Regions from separate parts of the Neisseria macacae ATCC 33926 genome, predicted to be linked through region 3. Evidence: predicted binding sites of a transcription regulator. Region 3 holds the regulator's gene; each other region holds the start of a gene.
The links. The regulator FNR, encoded in region 3, switches genes on or off when oxygen is low (the NO sensors DNR and NnrR bind a similar motif). The targets are predictions, from matches to a motif close to TTGATNNNNATCAA.

Region 1 (3,139 bases), 580 kb from region 3:
CGCTGGCGTAAGGGATATTTTTGAAATTATGGGTCACGTCAAGATAGGCCTCGTCGAGCGACAGGGGTTCGATTAAATCAGTATAGCGCCTGAATACGGCATGAATCTGCGCGGAAACCTGACGGTACAAATCGAAATGCGGCGGCACATACACCGCTTGCGGACACAGCCTTTTCGCCGTCGCCACCGACATCGCGGAATGCAGCCCGAACTGCCGCGCCTCATACGATGCGGCGCAAATCACCGAACGCGCGCCCTCCCACGCGACGACCACGGGCAGTCCTTTCAAATGCGGCTGCTCGCGCAGTTCTACCGATGCGTAGAACGCGTCCATGTCGATATGGATGATTTTGCGCTGGGACATTGAAGACGGTTGTGAAGAAAAAAGAGACGGGTATTTTAGCGGAAAACGATAGAGGAAGGTCGTCTGAACGGTATTTGGTTTTCAGACGACCTTTTATCAGGGGGCAAACAGGTTTTAAAGATTTTAAATCTACGCCGTTTCATGCGCCCATTGGGGTAGGGTGGTTTTTTGTTTGCAAAAAGCGAACAGACGCTGCCCATTGCACTTTTCAAACATCAGCTCTACGCCGCTTTGCAAACGCAAAATCAGGGCGGAAGGCGTATCGATTTTGATGAAGTCGATATGGTGTTGCACAAGTTTGGCAATGGCGGAATACAAATCAAGCTTGTCCGCGTGCCTGAAAAACCAAGGGTTTAAGCTCAACCAACGCCCGCCGTTCAGCGAGGTGCCGGGTTGGAAGTCCGCTCGGATTTGAGTCAGGCGGTCGTCTGAAAAATGCAATTCGATATCGCCGTAGAGCCAAATATTCCACCCCTTTTTTACCAAAAGCCCTTTGGGCACGCATTCGGGCGCAGGGAACATTTGCAGGATCATCTCCGCCGTCTGCCCGATCTCCAGATAATCAAATCGGCCTGTGGTCAGAAAGTCGTACATATCGACGGAAATCGGGAAATGGTAGCGCATGGTCGTTTCAGACGAGGTGTGAAATATGGGCTATCTTAGTTCAAAATACAAATGCAATCAATTCTTATTTTTATTTATTTAGCTCGTTAAAAGAAATTTGTCGGCAAGGCTGATTACTCAAGACAATATTAAGATATTGATAATGAGTTTCCCAATACGCAAATTTGCCATATGATTATCCGCGTTTCATCATCATTTATTCAGTTTATCAGCTATGGCATACATTTTTATATTTTTAGTCGGATGCTTCATTTTCATCCTGATTGCCCGCAGAGTACGGCCAGCGCCTGAAATCATTTGGGAAAACGAACCGCTCATCTGCATCAGTCTCGGTAATTTATTGGATAACGAACGGATTTATTTTGGCAAAAACGAGATTTTCATTTGTGAAGGCAGTGAAATCAAAGCACGTCATCCTCTTCAAGATTTGATTTATTTGAGTAGGACGATGATGGCCCTTTTCGGTACTCATGTTTGGCGGCTGGAGTTTAGAGCGGATGGAAGCCAAGTTGCTTATCATTTTTATCCCAAAGCCGACGGATTCGCTATTTTTTATAAACAACTGGTTCAAAATCATCCGCGTACCATTATGGACTGTTGGAGTGAATGGAGGAGATAGGCAGTTTGGGGCTGCGAATGAATAATTTTAGCACTAGGTGCGATTATTCGCGTTGAGTACATAAAAGGTCGTCTGAAACCTGTTTCAGACGACCTTTTATTGTAAAAATCTATAAATTTAATAGATAATAACTAATCTCATATTATCAAATTGGAAAAGATAACCCGCTGATTAGCTTGATATTTAACATAGTTAAATTATGTTAACTAAAACATACGTTATCCAAACCTGATTTCACAATTGATTTAAATCATAATATCTTGTGTCCAAATCTCTAAAATACCCGAAATCATACTAGATATTGATTTTCGAATAACAAACTACAAGAGTCGAGGAACGCAAAATGCCGAAAATCCCTGAGTTGGTTTGTCCAGCCGGCAATCTGCCCGCTTTGAAGACGGCGGTGGACAATGGCGCGGACACGGTTTATATGGGGCTGAAAGATGCGACGAATGCGCGCAACTTTCCGGGGCTGAATTTCGATATGAAATCGGCACAAGAAGGGGTGGCTTATGCCCATGCGCGCGGCCGCAATGTGTTGATGGCCATCAATACTTTTGCCCAGGCGGGGCAAATCGAGCGGTGGCATCGGGCTGTCGATACGGCGGTGCAACTGGGGGCGGACGCGATAATCGTCGCCGACCCTGCGATTATGGCTTATGCCGCCGAGCGTCATCCTGATTTGAGGCTGCACATGTCGGTGCAGGGTTCGGCGACCAATTATGAAGCCATCAATATGATGAAGGAGCTGTTTGGCATCCGCCGCGCCGTGCTGCCGCGCGTTTTAACGGTCGATCAGGTCAAGCATGTGATTGACAATACGGATGTGGAAATCGAAGTGTTCGGTTTCGGCAGCCTGTGCGTGATGGTGGAAGGGCGCTGCATTTTGTCGAGCTATGCGACGGGCGAATCACCGAATATGCAGGGCGTGTGTTCGCCGGCGAAGGCGGTGCGCTGGGAGCAGTTACCCGACCGCATGAACGTGCGGCTGAACCAAGTGTTAATCGACCAATACAAACCGGACGAACCGGCAGGCTATCCGACTTTGTGCAAAGGCCGTTTCGAGGTAAACGACGAGACCTATTACGCGCTGGAAGAGCCGACCAGCCTGAACGTTTTGGAAATGCTGCCCGAACTCATCAAAATCGGCGTGTCCGCCATCAAAATCGAAGGCCGCCAGCGCAGCCCGATGTACACGGCGCAGGTAACCAAATCGCTGCGGCAGGCTTTGGATGCGGCCGCTGCCGATCCGGCGCATTTCAAAGTCAATCCGGTGTGGAACAACGCGCTGAGCAAGGTTTCGGAAGGGCATCAGACGACCTTGGGCGCATACAGCCGTCCGTGGAAATAAGGGGGAGGGAAAATGAATCCGATGAAACTATCGTTGGGGCCGGTTTTGTTTTTCTGGCAGAAGGAAGCGCTGCTGGAATTTTACGCTGCCATGCTGGATGCGCCGGTGGATACCATTTATCTGGGCGAAGTGGTGTGTTCGCGCCGCCAGAAAATGCGTTTTGCCGACTGGGTCAGCCTGG
Region 2 (3,139 bases), 1.3 Mb from region 3:
TTCGGCGAGGGGCAGGTCGGCGGTGGTGTAGAGGGTCGTCTGAAAAAAGTCTTCGAGGTCTAGGCCGGTAAACGTTTGGCAACGGGCTTGCCATTGTTTTTCGGGGATGCCTTGCCGGGTCTCCAGCCAATCGCGGTAGTGTTGCTGCATGACGCTGTCGAGGGTGTGTCGCCCACTGCTTTTGCTGCGGATGGCGAGGTCGAGGCAGAGGGCGGCGAGTGCGCCTTTTTGGTAGTAGCTGACGATGGCGTTGGGGCTGTTTTCGTCTTGTTTGTAGAATTTGTTCCAAGCGGTGAAGCTGGATTCGGCAAGGCTTTGTTTCAGACGACCTTTGGTTTGCTGCACGCGGGTGATGCTTTGGGCGAGCAGGCGCAGGTAGGCTTCGGGGGCGATGGTGCGGCTTCGGGCGAGGAAGAGGTCATCGTAGTATGAGGTGATGCCTTCAAATGCCCAGAGCTGCTCGGTGTAGTTTTCGCGGTCGAGGTCATAGGGGGCGAAGGCGGCGGGTTTGATGGATTTGACGTTCCAGGCGTGGAAGTATTCGTGTGAGAACAGTCCGAGCAGTTGGGTGTAGGCATCGTTGGCGTCGATCATGCCGTGCGGCGGCAGGCTGTGGCGGTCGGCGAGCAGGGCGGTGCTGCTGATGTGTTCCAGTCCGCCGTAGATGTTGTCGCCGACGTGGAGCAGGAAGAGGTAATGGGTGAACGGGGCAGGGGAGGGGAACATGGCCAGTTCGGTTTCGCAGATTGTGCGGATGTCTGACACGAGGCGGTCGCGGTCGAAATCGGGGTAGTGGCCGCTCAAGGCGATGCGGTGCGGGATGCCGCCGGCTTCGAAATCGAGAAATTCGATGTTGCCCAGTTCGACAGGGTGGTCGATTAAATCGTGGTAGGAGGTCGTCTGAAAGCTGTGGACGTCGGTTTGGGGCAGGGTGGTGGCAATCCGCCATGTTTTCGGCAGGATGGGAAATTCGATTTGGTGCGCGCTGTTTTCTTGTCCGTTTACCTGCAAAAACAGGCACGCGCCGTCAAAAAACCCGCGTTCGGCAGTCAGAAACGAGCCGCGGACGGACAGGTCGTAGGCGTAAACGGTGTAGTAAATTTCCCACTCGCCGGACTGCGGGGCGGTGCGCCATCGGTTTTTTTTGACTTGGGTCAGATGGGCATATTCTCCGTTGCAAAAGGCGCGGATGGTGGTGATGTGGCGGGAGAAGTCGCGTATCAGATAGCTGCCGGGAACCCAGTTCGGCAGGCTGATTTCTGTTTCCAAATCATGTTCTTGTCGGAAGGTTAGGCGGATGTGCCACTCGTGGGCGAGCGGGTTGGGGGTGATTTTGTAATTAATCATGACTATTAATGTATTTGTTAAATTTTATGAATAAAAAGGTCGAATTATGCAGTTTGATTTATATCGATAAAGTCCCCTTCAAAAGGGAGGCTTGAAAAAATAAAGTGGCGCTGCCAGGGAGGTTGTTAAATAATAATATGATTATAAAGTAAAAAATATAAAAAATCGATAAAGCCGCCAGATGGAGTGAAATGTAATTCCGCTTGGCTAGGCTTGTCTTATATGTTAAATTTAGAAAAATTTAAACCTAGCCCTTATTGCGTTTGTTCAAAACGCATACGGCAAAGTGAGATAAAAAATTTTTATTCCCATAATTCATGGAGACTCTCATGGACACACAAACTTATAACTACAAAGTGGTGCGCCAGTTCGCCATCATGACCGTAGTTTGGGGTATTGTGGGCATGTTGGTCGGTGTCATCGTTGCCGCCCAATTGTTTGCCCCGTCCCTTGATTTATCAGATGTCGGCCCTTGGTTCCACTTCGGCCGCCTGCGTCCGTTGCACACCAATGCGGTGATTTTTGCGTTCGGCGGTTGCGGTCTGATGGGTACATCATACTACGTTGTTCAACGTACCTGTAATGCACGCCTGTTCGGCGGTTGGCTGCCGGCATTTACCTTCTGGGGCTGGCAGGCAGTTATCGTTGCGGCAATCGTCAGCCTGCCTTTGGGTTATACCCAAGCTAAAGAGTATGCTGAATTGGAATGGCCTATCGACATCCTGATCGCTTTGGTTTGGATTGCTTACGCCATCGTATTCTTCGGTACGATTGCCAAACGTAAAATCAAACATATCTACGTTGCCAACTGGTTCTACGGCGGTTTCATTTTGGCCGTCGCTCTGTTGCACATCGTCAATAACCTGAGCATTCCTGCGGGCTTCATGAAATCCTATCCGGTTTATGCGGGCGCAATCGATGCCATGGTTCAATGGTGGTATGGCCACAATGCCGTAGGTTTCTTCCTGACCGCAGGCTTCTTGGGCATGATGTACTACTTCGTGCCGAAACAGGCAGGTCGTCCGGTTTACTCTTACCGCCTGTCCGTCGTCCACTTCTGGGCTTTGATTTTTACTTACATGTGGGCAGGTTCCCACCACTTGCACTATACCGCGCTGCCTGACTGGACTCAGTCCTTGGGTATGGTGTTGTCCCTGATTCTGTTCGCACCTTCTTGGGGTGGTATGATTAACGGTATCATGACCTTGTCCGGCGCATGGGACAAACTGCGTACCGACCCTATCTTGAAATTCTTGATCGTCTCCCTCTCCTTCTACGGTATGTCCACCTTCGAAGGTCCGATGATGTCCATCAAATCCGTCAACGCTTTGAGCCACTACACCGACTGGACCGTTGCACACGTTCATGCCGGCGCATTGGGCTGGGTGGGCTTCGTGACCATTGGTTCCGTGTACTACATGATTCCCCGCCTGTTCGGTAAAAATGAAATGTACAGCACCAAATTGGTGGAAGCGCATTTCTGGATTGCGACCATCGGCGTGGTTCTGTATATCGCCTCCATGTGGATTGCAGGGGTATTGCAAGGTATGATGTGGGGTTCTCTGAATGCGGACGGTACTTTGACCTACTCGTTTGTAGAGTCAGTTAAACGCACCATGCCTTTCTACATGATTCGTTTCACCGGCGGCCTGCTGTACCTGAGCGGTATGTGTATCATGGCATACAACGTTTACCGTACGGCCATCAGTGGCAAAGCGGTTGATGCCGAGATTCCCGCGGTGTCTCAAACCCAGCACCACTAAAAACATAAGAAAAGGCTACCAAAATGAAA
Region 3 (3,139 bases):
CCAGTCTTGCGTGGCGGTATCGGCATCGAAGACTTGCCCCATTAGAGGGGTCAGCGGACTTACGCCCAAGCTGCGTGCCAGCGGGAGGCTTTGCAGCAGGGGTTCGTTCCAAGCGTGCAGTGCCATGGCGTAGGCGCCCCAGTGGATGGGCATGAAGCGTTTGGGAGCAAGCTGTGCGGCATAGCGGGCGGTTTGCTCGGGGAAGAGGTGATTGTTGGGCCAATGTTCGCTGTATTGCCCGTTTTCGATGAACGCGATATCGAACCCGTTGAATTTTTCGGCGATTTTGTCGAAATGGCTGCCTTGTGCCGAGTCGCCGTGAAAATAGAATTTTTCGCTGCCGTGTTCGATGGCAAAGCTGGACCACAGGGCTTGGTTGTGGTCGGTCAGGGTTCGGGATGAATCGTGGCGGGCAGGTAGTGCGGTGTAGCGGATGCCGTTGCGTTCGGTACTTTGCCACCAATCGAGTTCGGTAATGCGCTCTTGCGGCACGCCCCATTTTTTCAGCAGTACGCCCATGCCGAGTGAGACGATGAAATGGCTGTTGCCTTTTGAATTGAGTGCCTGCACGCTGTCTTTTTCGAGGTGGTCGTAGTGGCTGTGTGAAATCAGGATGACATCGACGGGCGGCAGTTCGTCGATTTCTGCGGGGGCAGGCTGGAAGCGTTTCATGGTGATGGGGATGGGGGAGACGGAATTGCCGAAAACGGGGTCGGTAATGATGGTTTGCCCGCCGATCCGCATCAATAGGGTAGAATGCCCGAACCAGACGAAGCGGCTTTTCCTTTCGGGTGCGGCGAGGAAGGTTTGCCAATCAGGTTTGACGGTAGGCAGAGGTTTGGGCGGGTGCGTTGCCTGCGGGTCGGTCAGGATCTTCCAAAATGCGCCGGTCAGGCCGGTCGGTTTCTGCTGAGGTTCGGGGTTGAAGAAGGTTTGCGTTTTCGGGTCGTAATGGTCGCTTGCGGGGTAAACGGGATGTTGGTCGGGATAGAGCCAGTAGGCGAGCAGGGCGCAGACAGCGGTCAAGGCAATGAGTTTTTTCTTGTGTTTCATAATTGGTTTTTATGAAGAAGGTCGTCTGAAAATTTTTCAGACGACCTTGGATTCTGTTTGAAAATAGTCTCGGTATCCATCAGATGGCGTGCGAACAGCCGGACACCATTTTTTTGAGGGCTTGCGAGTCGAGGATTTTGATGTGCTTGTGTTCGACCGAAATCAAGCCTTCGTGGTGGAACTTGGACAGCGTGCGGCTGACGGTTTCAAGTTTCAGCCCCAAATAGCTGCCGATTTCTTCGCGCGACATCCGCAGGATGAAATCGTTGGCGGCAAATCCGCGCGAGTAAAGGCGTTGGGACAGATTGAGCAAAAACGCCGCCAGACGCTCTTCGGCGCGCATATTGCCCAAAAGCAGCATCACGCCTTGGTCGCGCACGATTTCGCGGCTCATTAATCTGAAAAAATGGCTTCTCAGGCTGGGGATGTTGTGTCCCAGTTCTTCGATGTGGGTAAAGGGCAGCTCACACACTTCGCTGTCTTCCAAAGCCACCGCGTCGCAGCTGTGGACATGGGAGCAAATGCCGTCCATGCCGATGAGTTCGCCGGACATAAAAAAGCCGGTAACCTGATCGCGACCGTCCTGACTGGCAACCGTGGTTTTGAAAAAACCGGCACGGATGGCAAACAGCGACGCGAAAGGCTCACCGGTGCGGAACAGACATTCACCCTTCTTCAAGCGGCGGCTCTGTCGGATGACCGCGTCCAATTGTGCAAACTCATTGGGCAAAAGCCCGACAGGCAGGCAGAGTTCACGCAGCGAACAGGAAGAACACAGGGTTTTCATCTGATGCATAGCATTGTGTGTGGTCATAAAACACCCTTAAAATTAAGGTTTTTATCCTGTCATGATTACGTAAGTTATTGACACATATCAAGACAGGTTTATCATACTGTGGCATTCTACCAAACTATCCGAAAATTGCCTAACATCATTACTCTAATCACGCACACGCCATGAAAGTAATACCGATACAAAATAATCACAATAGAAACAATGACAAGCCTGAGTTCGATCGCGAACTCATCGCCAGCCTTCCTTCCAGCGGTCCGCGCTACACTTCCTACCCGACAGCCGACCGTTTTCATGACGGATTTCGCGAAGCCGAATATATCAATGCCTTGAATCAGCGCGGTATGGGGGCTTTGAACAAGCCCCTTTCGCTTTATATCCACATCCCCTTCTGCAACACCATCTGTTACTACTGCGGCTGCAATAAAATCATCACCAAAGACAAAAGCCGCGCCGATGCCTACATCGAATACCTTGAAAAAGAAATGGAGCTGCTCGCCCCGCATCTGGGCGGACGGCATCAGCTCGCCCAACTGCACTTCGGCGGCGGTACACCGACTTTCTTGAGCGACGACCAAATCGAACGCGTATTCCGCATGATACGCAAACATTTCCAACTTATCCCCGGCGGCGAATACTCCATCGAAATCGACCCGCGCAAAGTCAGCCGCGAAACCGTCCTCATGCTCGGCAAGCTCGGTTTCAACCGCATGAGCGTCGGCATTCAGGACTTTGATCCCAAAGTGCAGGCAGCGGTCAACCGCATCCAAAGCTACGACGAAACCAAAGAAGTCATCGATGCCGCCCGCGAAGCTGGATTTAAATCCGTCAGCGTCGATTTGATTTACGGCCTGCCGCATCAAACCGCCGAAAGCATCAAAACCACCATCGACACTGTCTTGTCGCTCGATCCCGACCGCCTTGCCCTTTATCACTACGCCCATCTGCCGCATATCTTCAAGCCGCAACGCCGCATCGATACCGAAGCCGTTCCCGGCAGCGAAGAAAAACTCGATATGCTGCAATACTGCGTTCAAACCCTGACCGAACGCGGCTACGTCTTCATCGGTATGGACCATTTCGCCAAACCCGATGACGAACTTTCCATCGCCCTCAAAGAAGGCTTCCTCCAGCGCAACTTCCAAGGCTACTCGACCTACGCGGACTGCGATTTGGTCGCCATCGGTGTATCTTCCATCGGCAAAATCGGCAGCACCTACTCCCAAAACGAACGCGACATCGACGCCTACTATGCCGCGCTTGATGCAGGACACCTGCCCATCATGCGTGGCT
Region 4 (3,139 bases), 1.1 Mb from region 3:
CCAACTATCCAGACTACTCCATTCCCACAGTAAAAAAACGAACCAAACAATCAACCATTCGACAATAGGCAAAGCAAGAGTCATCGAAGTTGTACAGCGTTTGGTCCACTTCATAATGCCGGCATTGAGTAGGGACAATAACATTACAGATAAAAACGGAAAGAAGAAAACCTTCAAAGACACTTTCTCAAAAGCCGACATTTCAGCAGCTCGTGAACAATACTGTAGACGCTGTTCATTTTCAGGTGCAATATCAAAACATTCGGATCCTGAAAACAGCAAACCGTCACCGTACATCAGCAAACCGAAGACAACCGCATAAATCAAGCTGGCGATAAAATAGGCTTTAAAAAATCGATTCATCTCATTTCCGTCCTGCAATATGTTCCACCGCCGCCTGTGCGCAATACAGCCCAAAAGAAGCCGTCACCAGCATACTCGCGCCATAGCCCGCGCAGGACAAACCTTGTGGCGCAGTATCGGTCGAACACGCTTCGTCCGATTGCGGCGGCGTAATGTTTTCAGTCGAGAACACACACGGCACGCGCATTTTTTCTTTGGTATCGCGGCTGAAGCCGTAGCGTTTGCGCAAGGTATAACGCAGGTTGGCAAGCAGCGGGTCGTGGGTAACGCGGCTCAAATCGGCGGTTTGAATCAACGCCGGATTTTTCTGTCCGCCCGCGCCGCCGCTCAGGATAAACGGCTGATTGTGCCGCACGAAATAAGCCGCCATCGCCGCCTTGACGCGCACTTGGTCTATCGCGTCGATCACAAAGTCGAAAGGTCGTCTGAAAAGCGTTTCCAGATTGTCTTCCGTCACAAAATCCTCGATTTCCTCCACTTCGCATTGCGGATTGATTTGGGCAATGCGTTCGCGCAACGCCGTTACCTTCGCCTTGCCGAAATCGTCGGTCAGCGCATGAAGCTGGCGGTTGACATTGGACTCGGCGACGTTGTCCAAATCAATCAAGGTCAAACGACCGATGCCCGTCCGCGCCAAAGCCTCCACCGCCCAAGAGCCTACCCCGCCCACGCCGACCACGCAGACGTGCGCGCTCGAAAACCGCGCCAGTGCTTCATTTCCATAGAGTCTGGCAATACCGCCGAAACGGCGCGAAGGAAGAAAAACGGTGTCGTTCATACCCAACCTTGTGATATATCAATAAATGAATGAAAATCAACGCAAAACGCTGCGGACGAATGCGACACATATTATACTGGAAAGCAGACGGGCTGTTGCAGCAGCCCGAAAGAGTCTATAATCGTTTCATATCGGACCCTTCCCAACCGCATGAAACAAAGTGCCGCCTGCGGCGCAAAAGGAGAATGAACTATGTACAAACATCTGGTTGTAGCCGTTGACGGCAGCGAAACTTCCCTCAACGCCCTGAAACACGCCGCCGAGTTGGCAAGCGTCAACAACGCCCGCCTGACTTTGGTACACGTCGCCAACCCCGCCGAATACATGGCGCTCGCCCCCGAATTCCTGCAACACGAAAGCTACGAGGCTGCCGCCGTCGCCCAAGGCAACGAAGTTTTGGACTTCGCTGAAAAAACCGCCCGCGAAAACGGCGTGGAAAACATTGTCAAACACCTGCTGGTCGCCAACAAAGGCGCACGCGAAATGGCGCAGGATTTGGTCGATTACGCCGATGAAAACGGCGCCGACCTGCTGGTACTCGGCACACACGGCCGAACCGGCCTGATGCACCTCCTGATGGGCAGCTTCGCCGAAACCGTTATGCGCCAAAGCCACCTGCCGCTTCTGATTATCCGCAGCAAAGCGGAAGAAGCGTAAGGGTTTGCCCTACTGAAGAAGGTCGTCTGAAACTGCTTCGACCGACGCAGTTTCGATAATGTCCTTATCCGTCAAATAAAAAGGTCGTCTGAAAACCTGAAACCTGGTTTTCAGACGACCTTTGTCTTGTAATCCGTTTTATCCGTCCGTTTTCAGCATCCGCAAGAAGCCTCGTCCGATGCCTGAAGACTCAAGGCTTTGCGTTTTTTGGCTTTTTCATAGCGGCAGCGTTGGCGTTCGGTGGTGATTTCCAACGGCGGGACGGGAACGGGTTTGCCGTCTTCAACCGCAACCATGGTGAAGTAGCAGCTGTTGGTATGACGCACTTCGCCGGTGCGGATGTTTTGCGCCTCGACGCGGATGCCGATTTCCATGGAGGTTCTGCCCGTGTAGTTGACGCTGGCGTAGAAGGTTACCAAGTCGCCGACGTGTATCGGCTCTTTAAACAGGACTTTATCGACAGACAGTGTAACGCAGTAGTTGCCGCTGTAACGGCTGGCGCAGGAATAAGCGACTTGGTCGAGCAGGCGCAAAAGTTCGCCGCCGTGGACGTTGCCGCTGAAATTGGCGGTGTCGGGCATCATCAGTTCGGACATGATGAGTTCGTGTGAAGGGAGTTGGCGGGTTTGGTCCATAGTGTTCCTCTTTTAAAAATGAATGTTTGTGTTAGATGGGCGGCCGTTCAGTGGTTGGGATGGTTTTCAGACGACCTTACTGATTGTATTTAATATATGAATATACGGAAATTGGATTTTTTTATGGGTTTATAACCATTTTCTGCGCGAGAAGAAAATCAGCAGCCCGACGATGATGCACAGCATCAAACCTAAAACGATAAAATAGCCGTAATGCCAATGCAGTTCGGGCATGTTGTCGAAGTTCATGCCGTAGATGCCGGTAATGACGGTCAGCGGCATAAAGATGATGGTGATGACGGTCAGGACGCGCATCTGCTGGTTCATGCGGTTGGACTGGAAGGAAAGGTAGATGTCCATCATGCTCAACACCATGTCGCGCGAGGCGTCGAGCGATTCGAGAAGCTGCATGTTGTGATCGTACACGTCGCGCAGATAGACGGTGGACTCGCCTTTGAAAATGGTGAAATCGACGCGCACGGCAAGTTGATAGAACACGTCGCGCAAGGGCAAAAGCGTGCGGCGCAAGCGGACCGCATCGCGCTTAAGGCGGTCGATTTTGCCGAGAATGTCGCTGTTTTCATCTTTAAACAGGGATTTGTCTATGGCCTCGACGCGGTTGTTGTACTCTTCCAAAACGATGAAATAGTCGTCCACGATGCGGTCGAGCAGGCAATAGGCGAGAAAGGCGGTGTTTTTACCGAGG

Region 1: the regulator FNR is predicted to act here: its motif matches at 1,848-1,861, upstream of ubiU (ubiquinone anaerobic biosynthesis protein UbiU).
Region 2: the regulator FNR is predicted to act here: its motif matches at 1,401-1,414, upstream of ccoN (cytochrome-c oxidase, cbb3-type subunit I).
Region 4: the regulator FNR is predicted to act here: its motif matches at 1,150-1,163, upstream of MON40_RS05345 (universal stress protein).

What each region holds. Positions count from the first base shown of each region.
Region 1 is NZ_CP094241.1:1,598,621-1,601,759, reverse strand. Features, by position in the region: gene dinB (DNA polymerase IV) at 1-364, opposite strand, end outside; gene MON40_RS07780 (hypothetical protein) at 494-988, opposite strand; gene MON40_RS07775 (hypothetical protein) at 1,203-1,607, shown strand; gene ubiU (ubiquinone anaerobic biosynthesis protein UbiU) at 1,951-2,958, shown strand; gene MON40_RS07765 (U32 family peptidase) at 2,971-3,139, shown strand, end outside.
Region 2 is NZ_CP094241.1:643,569-646,707, forward strand. Features, by position in the region: gene MON40_RS03045 (M61 family metallopeptidase) at 1-1,347, opposite strand, end outside; gene ccoN (cytochrome-c oxidase, cbb3-type subunit I) at 1,677-3,110, shown strand; gene ccoO (cytochrome-c oxidase, cbb3-type subunit II) at 3,134-3,139, shown strand, end outside.
Region 3 is NZ_CP094241.1:2,181,424-2,184,562, reverse strand. Features, by position in the region: gene MON40_RS10495 (MBL fold metallo-hydrolase) at 1-1,053, opposite strand, end outside; gene fnr (fumarate/nitrate reduction transcriptional regulator Fnr) at 1,133-1,867, opposite strand; gene hemN (oxygen-independent coproporphyrinogen III oxidase) at 2,011-3,139, shown strand, end outside.
Region 4 is NZ_CP094241.1:1,106,455-1,109,593, reverse strand. Features, by position in the region: gene MON40_RS05355 (hypothetical protein) at 1-363, opposite strand, end outside; gene MON40_RS05350 (tRNA threonylcarbamoyladenosine dehydratase) at 365-1,141, opposite strand; gene MON40_RS05345 (universal stress protein) at 1,334-1,798, shown strand; gene MON40_RS05340 (acyl-CoA thioesterase) at 1,951-2,433, opposite strand; gene corA (magnesium/cobalt transporter CorA) at 2,563-3,139, opposite strand, start outside.